Regions from separate parts of the Bacillus sp. EA-CB0995 genome, predicted to be linked through region 1. Evidence: a T-box and tRNA genes for the amino acid it is inferred to sense, from the RefSeq annotation. Region 1 holds a T-box; the other holds one or more tRNA genes.

Region 1 (3,705 bases):
ATTTGATGAAGTTGAATTTGCACAATTATATATGAAACATTTATCTTATGCATCTTTTTTATACGATGAGAGTATAGACCTTGTAGAAAGTCTGTATAAAGATTATAGACTTACTATAATTACTAATGGTCTTAAAGATGTTCAAGATAATAGAATAAGAAAATCTATTATAGCAAAATACTTTGAAGATATCGTAGTCTCTGAGGATGTTGAGGTATCAAAACCAGACCCTAAAATATTTGAGCACGCTTTAAACAATATACAGCATACTGACAAGAGCAAGGTATTGATGGTAGGAGATAGCTTAACTTCTGATATACAAGGCGGGATCAATTTTGGTATAGATACATGCTGGTTTAATCCTAATAAAATTGTAAATACATTAGGATTGAAACCTACTTATGAAATTTCAAATTTGATGGAGCTTAAAAATATACTAAAAAAATAGATTTATTAAGATAGTGGTTGTCTCAAAATGATTGAAAACTCGTTTTGAGTACAGCCTCTTTTATTTTATAAAAGTAATCTAGGTTTACTAATTAGCTGAAATGTTATAAATAAAAAAGAAAAAGAAATTGATAAACACTCAATTCCCTTCTCTTTCACATCCTCTACATCTCCTCAGGCGCTTCCATCCCAAGCAAACGTAAACCTTCTTTTAATACAATTTCCACCGCATATACGAGCGCAATTCTACTTTCTTTCTCTGCATTTTCTTCTAAAATACGAACGTTACCATAATATTTATTAAACGCCTGCGCCACGTCTAGTAAATATTTTGCAATATGAGATGGCTCGTATTTTACAAAAGCTGTTTCAATTACTTGCGGAAAGCGATTTAACAGTTTTATCACTGTCCAACTTATATCATCTGTTAACTGTAATTCTTGTTTCTCAATATCTATATCGCTTTTTTCAATAGCGAACAAGTACGGGCATGTGTGTATTGTACGTATGGTCCTGTTTCTCCTTCAAATTTCAACATATTTTCAAGTGAAAATTCAATGTTATGCATGCGTTCGTTTTTCAAATCGTGGAAAATAATTGCGCCAACACCGACTTGCCTTGCTACTTCATCTTTCTTTTTTAAATTCGGATTTTTCTCTTCAATATTTTGTTTCGCTAGCATAATTGCTTCTTCTAGCACTTCTTCTAATAAAACAACTCTTCCTTTACGAGTAGACATTTTCTTACCATCTTTTAAAATAAGTCCGAACGGAACGTGAGCCATACCTTCTACCCACTCAAATCCTAGTTTCTTTAATACAGTGAAGAATTGTGAAAAATGCAAGCTTTGTTCTTCCCCAACGACATATAATGCTTTATCAAATTCATACGTATTTTGGCGATATAATGCAGCTGTTAAATCACGCGTTGCATAAAGAGTGGCACCATCTGACTTTTTAATTAAACATGGCGGCATTCCTTCTACCTCTAAATTTACAACTTGCGCCCCGTCAGATTCTTCTAATAGGTGATGTTCTTCTAGAAGCGAAACAAGATCATCCATTTTATCATTATAGAAAGCCTCGCCTTGGAAATTTGAGAATTCTACGCCAAGCAGTTCGTAAATACGAGAAAACTCTTTTAAAGATTCGTGACGGAACCAGTTCCATAAATATACTGCTTCTTCATCACCATCTTCTAATTTTTTAAACCAAGCACGCCCTTCCTCTTCTAACTCGGGGTATTCTATTACTTCTTCATGAAAACGTACATATAACTTAAATAGCTCACGAATTGGATCTTCTCTTACAAGCTCTTCATTCCCCCATTTTTTATAAACAGTGATTAGTTTCCCAAACTGCGTTCCCCAGTCACCAACGTAGTTAATACCAACAACTTCGTAACCACATTTTTCACATATATGTTTTAATGCATTTCCGATCATAGTAGAACGTAAATGTCCCATCGAAAATGGTTTAGCGATATTAGGAGAAGAATAATCAATCACAACTGTTTTTTCTTGACCAAAGTACAACTGTCCGTATTCTTCCTTTTTATCTATAATTTTACACAACACTTCATTACTTACAGTTTGACGATCGAAGAACACATTGACATACGGCCCAACCGCTTCGACTTTTGTAAAAAATAGGTGAGATAATTTATCCGCTAGTTCCTGTGCAATAACTGCCGGTGCTTTTTTATATTGTTTCGCTAATGTGAAACAAGGAAAAGCGGCATCTCCAAATTCATCTTGCTTTGGCGTTTCCATTAGATCAGCAATTTGTTGTAATGATAAACTTGGCTCTAATACATCGAATACATGTTTCGCAAACTTCATTTTATATTCCATCATTCTTCCTCCTTTTTTAATCATAAAAAAACTCGCCTCTTTTTTAAAAAAAGAGACGAGTTTACACCCGTGGTACCACCCTTGTTGTTCATAACGAACCACTTTCCCGTTTATAACGAGGTTGGGGATCCCCGGCTTACTCTACTATACCGTTCAAGCAGCATCTCCGAAGTGCGCTTCATTATTTTCTCTGCGCTAGGCTTTCACCATCCCTAGCTCGCTATCGCTTCTGAAAATAATTACTCTCTTCATCCAAGATTTTCTATACAATTTATTATAGTCCATTATACATATTATCTGACAATTAGCAAGTTTCAATTACACCAAAATGAAATTTAGAGCTTTTTCGTTTATATACAAAAAAGTTATGTTTTTTAAAACGCGTACTACGAAAATGGTCTTTTAAAACAACACGTTTTCTTGCTACACGCTTAGCCTCTTCAATTGTTTCATCCGTAATATCATTGTACAGCGCAAAATGTTTTAAACCGCGTATACCGTCTGATTCTAATACTGTTTCTTCAAACATTGGGTCTAAATACACAACATCATAACAATTCTCTGCACATTGTTGTAAAAAAGCTAAATGCTCCGTATGCTTCACTGTAATTCGTTGCATTGCTTCATTTATTTCTGTCACGCCGGCATTCCATTGCTTAAGACCTTTCTCAATCAAATATGCCATATAGCGGTTGCCTTCTAACCCAGTGACTTGTCCTGCTTCTCCTACGGCATAACTTGCAACGATGCTATCAGATGCCATACCTAGTGTGCAATCCAATACTTCCATCCCTTCTTCTAGCTGCGCGGCTTGCAGAAATGGATCATGTTCACCGCGCATTAATCGCTTCACGCGAAACATCGCTGAATTTGGATGAAAAAAGAACGATTCTTCCGTTCCTTGCGGAAAAATCGCTAAACGATTTTTCCCAGTAACAAGTACATCTTGTTTATATTGATCATGTAATTCATAAATAGGACGGTCATTTCTCGCAAAAAAAGAACATTGTAAATCTGCTGCTATTTTTTCAGCATATGCGGTCATTTCTTTATTTGTTCGCCCTGCTGTCGTTACAATCATTCTGCCACCTCATTACAAAGAAAAAGGGAGAAAATCTCTCCCTTTTTAGCAATGCTTTTCAAAAGCTTGTTCTAAGTTATTAATAATTTCATCCATTGTTGCACCTTCAATTTCATGACGGTGAATAAAGTGAACTACTTCTTTACCTTTTAATAGTGCCATAGATGGTGAAGATGGCGGGATATCATCAAAGTAAGAACGCATCATCGCTGTCGCTTCTTTATCTTGACCTGCAAATACAGTTACAAGATTGTCAGGTTGCTTCTCAGAACGTACAACCGCTTGACCAGCTGATGGACGCGCTAAGCCTGCCGCACAACCACAA
Region 2 (3,705 bases), 1.1 Mb from region 1:
TCATTAGGATTGAGGAGAGAAAATAATAATTTTATTCATCAGTTTAGCTAAAATAGTCAATTGATGAAATATAATGCACTATATTCTTTCCTAATTATATAAAATAATACAAAATCCTTCATTATTTACAATAAAAAATGAAATATTTCATAACATATTAAAAATAAACTTACTATCAAAATGAGCTATGGGTATTTATATCATCCAGCTACCTTCTTTGACTCCTTTGAGCCTTAAGGTAAATCCGGGAGTAGTAGGATAAACATATTTATATATTTATAAGGAGATTATTAATCAAAGATGTAGAAGGCATAATATATAATATCATTTTCTTCAAATAAAAAAGAGTCAGCATGGTGCTGACTCTTTTTGAAGTGACCCGTACGGGATTCGAACCCGTGTTACCGCCGTGAAAGGGCGGTGTCTTAACCACTTGACCAACGGGCCATGGCTCCGCAGGTAGGACTCGAACCTACGACCGATCGGTTAACAGCCGATAGCTCTACCACTGAGCTACTGCGGAATATGGTGGGCCTAAATGGACTCGAACCATCGACCTCACGCTTATCAGGCGTGCGCTCTAACCAGCTGAGCTATAGGCCCATATTTCTTACAGGGGCAGTAGGAATCGAACCCACACCGGAGGTTTTGGAGACCTCTGTTCTACCTTTAAACTATGCCCCTAAGTGGTGCCGGCTAGAGGACTTGAACCCCCAACCTACTGATTACAAGTCAGTTGCTCTACCAATTGAGCTAAGCCGGCTAGTTTACAAAAAAAAATGGTGGCTCGGGACGGAATCGAACCGCCGACACGAGGATTTTCAGTCCTCTGCTCTACCGACTGAGCTACCGAGCCTTTATGTAAATGGCGGTCCCGACCGGGGTCGAACCGGCGATCTCCTGCGTGACAGGCAGGCATGTTAACCACTACACCACGGGACCATTGGTTGCGGGGACAGGATTTGAACCTGCGACCTTCGGGTTATGAGCCCGACGAGCTACCAGACTGCTCCACCCCGCGATGATATAATATTCTTTTAAATAAAAAATGGAGGAGGTAGAGGGATTCGAACCCCCGCGCGACTCTCGCCGCCTGTCGGTTTTCAAGACCGATCCCTTCAGCCGAACTTGGGTATACCTCCGTATATATGAAGCTTTAATGGTGGAGCCTAGCGGGATCGAACCGCTGACCTCCTGCGTGCAAGGCAGGCGCTCTCCCAGCTGAGCTAAGGCCCCATTTTTTAAAACTATCGGGAAGACAGGATTCGAACCTGCGACCCCCTGGTCCCAAACCAGGTGCTCTACCAAGCTGAGCCACTTCCCGTTAATAAAGCGCGCCCGAGAGGACTCGAACCCCTAACCTTTTGATCCGTAGTCAAACGCTCTATCCAATTGAGCTACGGGCGCATATGGTGCCGAGGGCGGGGGTCGAACCCGCACGGTGGTCACCCACCGCAGGATTTTAAGTCCTGTGCGTCTGCCTGTTCCGCCACCCCGGCGTCATATTGAAAATTGGAGCGGAAGACGGGATTCGAACCCGCGACCCCAACCTTGGCAAGGTTGTATTCTACCACTGAACTACTTCCGCAAAACATATATGACTGATTGCTTATTTAATTAAAAGTGCGGGTGAAGGGAGTCGAACCCCCACGCCAAAGGCGCCAGATCCTAAGTCTGGTGCGTCTGCCAATTCCGCCACACCCGCATATTACATTTTAAAAATGGTGAGCCATGAAGGACTCGAACCTTCGACCCTCTGATTAAAAGTCAGATGCTCTACCAACTGAGCTAATGGCTCTTGAATGGCTGGGCTAGCTGGATTCGAACCAGCGCATGACGGAGTCAAAGTCCGTTGCCTTACCGCTTGGCTATAGCCCATCAAGATGGTGGAGGGGGGCAGATTCGAACTGCCGAACCCGAAGGAGCGGATTTACAGTCCGCCGCGTTTAGCCACTTCGCTACCCCTCCGACATTTAAATATATATGGTGGAGGATGACGGGATCGAACCGCCGACCCCCTGCTTGTAAGGCAGGTGCTCTCCCAGCTGAGCTAATCCTCCATTTGCCTGGCAACGTCCTACTCTCACAGGGACAAAGTCCCAACTACCATCGGCGCTAGAGAGCTTAACTTCCGTGTTCGGTATGGGAACGGGTGTGACCTCTCTGCCATCATTACCAGACTGTATTCAATTGAGACAATCATTATTATACTCGATTCACTGAAAAAGTCAACAAGTTTTTTTATATTCTCTCAAAACTAGATAACATCAATGTAGTATACATATTATATGGTTAAGTCCTCGATCTATTAGTATTCGTCAGCTCCACATGTCACCATGCTTCCACCTCGAACCTATCAACCTGATCATCTTTCAGGGATCTTACTAGCTTAACGCTATGGGAAATCTCATCTTGAGGGGGGCTTCATGCTTAGATGCTTTCAGCACTTATCCCTTCCGCACATAGCTACCCAGCTATGCCCTTGGCAGAACAACTGGTACACCAGCGGTGCGTCCATCCCGGTCCTCTCGTACTAAGGACAGCTCCTCTCAAATTTCCTACGCCCACGACGGATAGGGACCGAACTGTCTCACGACGTTCTGAACCCAGCTCGCGTACCGCTTTAATGGGCGAACAGCCCAACCCTTGGGACCGACTACAGCCCCAGGATGCGATGAGCCGACATCGAGGTGCCAAACCTCCCCGTCGATGTGGACTCTTGGGGGAGATAAGCCTGTTATCCCCGGGGTAGCTTTTATCCGTTGAGCGATGGCCCTTCCATGCGGAACCACCGGATCACTAAGCCCGACTTTCGTCCCTGCTCGACTTGTAGGTCTCGCAGTCAAGCTCCCTTATGCCTTTGCACTCTACGAATGATTTCCAACCATTCTGAGGGAACCTTTGGGCGCCTCCGTTACTTTTTAGGAGGCGACCGCCCCAGTCAAACTGCCCACCTGACACTGTCTCCCGGGTCGATAAGACCCGTAGGTTAGAATTTCAATACAGCCAGGGCGGTATCCCACCAGCGCCTCCACCGAAGCTAGCGCTCCGGCTTCAAAGGCTCCCGCCTATCCTGTACAAGCTGTACCAAAATTCAATATCAGGCTACAGTAAAGCTCCACGGGGTCTTTCCGTCCTGTCGCGGGTAACCTGCATCTTCACAGGTACTATAATTTCACCGAGTCTCTGGTTGAGACAGTGCCCAAATCGTTACACCTTTCGTGCGGGTCGGAACTTACCCGACAAGGAATTTCGCTACCTTAGGACCGTTATAGTTACGGCCGCCGTTTACTGGGGCTTCAGTTCAGAGCTTCGCTTGCGCTAACCCCTCTCCTTAACCTTCCAGCACCGGGCAGGTGTCAGCCCCTATACTTCGCCTTACGGCTTCGCAGAGACCTGTGTTTTTGCTAAACAGTCGCTTGGGCCTATTCACTGCGGCTTTCCGTTAAGAAAGCACCCCTTCTCCCGAAGTTACGGGGTCATTTTGCCGAGTTCCTTAACCAGAGTTCTCTCGCACACCTTAGGATTCTCTCCTCGCCTACCTGTGTCGGTTTGCGGTACAGGCACCTTTTATCTCGCTAGAAGCTTTTCTTGGCAGCGGGGAATCAAAGACTTCGCTCCATAAGGAGCTTCCCCATCACAGCTCAGCCTTCGCGGTAAGCGGATTTGCCTACTTACCAGCCTAACTGCTTGGACGTGCACAAC

Evidence for each region. The T-box of region 1 lies ahead of argS (arginine--tRNA ligase). A T-box ahead of a tRNA ligase gene usually reads a tRNA of that ligase, here a tRNA-Arg.
Region 2: it has a tRNA-Arg gene. The T-box ahead of argS (arginine--tRNA ligase) is inferred to sense a tRNA for this amino acid. The anticodon was not compared.

Annotation. Positions count from the first base shown of each region.
Region 1 is NZ_CP169269.1:2,923,577-2,927,281, forward strand. It holds gene ACEWFJ_RS15130 (YjjG family noncanonical pyrimidine nucleotidase) at 1-448, shown strand, start outside; partial or broken gene argS (arginine--tRNA ligase) at 612-2,299, opposite strand; T-box leader at 2,348-2,563, opposite strand; gene ACEWFJ_RS15140 (class I SAM-dependent methyltransferase) at 2,604-3,380, opposite strand; gene ACEWFJ_RS15145 (BrxA/BrxB family bacilliredoxin) at 3,426-3,705, opposite strand, start outside.
Region 2 is NZ_CP169269.1:4,056,263-4,059,967, forward strand. It holds tRNA gene ACEWFJ_RS20835 (tRNA-Glu) at 376-447, opposite strand; tRNA gene ACEWFJ_RS20840 (tRNA-Asn) at 449-523, opposite strand; tRNA gene ACEWFJ_RS20845 (tRNA-Ile) at 527-603, opposite strand; tRNA gene ACEWFJ_RS20850 (tRNA-Trp) at 614-684, opposite strand; tRNA gene ACEWFJ_RS20855 (tRNA-Thr) at 688-763, opposite strand; tRNA gene ACEWFJ_RS20860 (tRNA-Phe) at 781-856, opposite strand; tRNA gene ACEWFJ_RS20865 (tRNA-Asp) at 867-942, opposite strand; tRNA gene ACEWFJ_RS20870 (tRNA-Met) at 945-1,021, opposite strand; tRNA gene ACEWFJ_RS20875 (tRNA-Ser) at 1,050-1,142, opposite strand; tRNA gene ACEWFJ_RS20880 (tRNA-Ala) at 1,161-1,236, opposite strand; tRNA gene ACEWFJ_RS20885 (tRNA-Pro) at 1,251-1,324, opposite strand; tRNA gene ACEWFJ_RS20890 (tRNA-Arg) at 1,334-1,407, opposite strand; tRNA gene ACEWFJ_RS20895 (tRNA-Leu) at 1,411-1,499, opposite strand; tRNA gene ACEWFJ_RS20900 (tRNA-Gly) at 1,514-1,588, opposite strand; tRNA gene ACEWFJ_RS20905 (tRNA-Leu) at 1,625-1,705, opposite strand; tRNA gene ACEWFJ_RS20910 (tRNA-Lys) at 1,723-1,798, opposite strand; tRNA gene ACEWFJ_RS20915 (tRNA-Gln) at 1,804-1,878, opposite strand; tRNA gene ACEWFJ_RS20920 (tRNA-Tyr) at 1,885-1,968, opposite strand; tRNA gene ACEWFJ_RS20925 (tRNA-Val) at 1,985-2,060, opposite strand; rRNA gene rrf (5S ribosomal RNA) at 2,065-2,180, opposite strand; rRNA gene ACEWFJ_RS20935 (23S ribosomal RNA) at 2,289-3,705, opposite strand, start outside.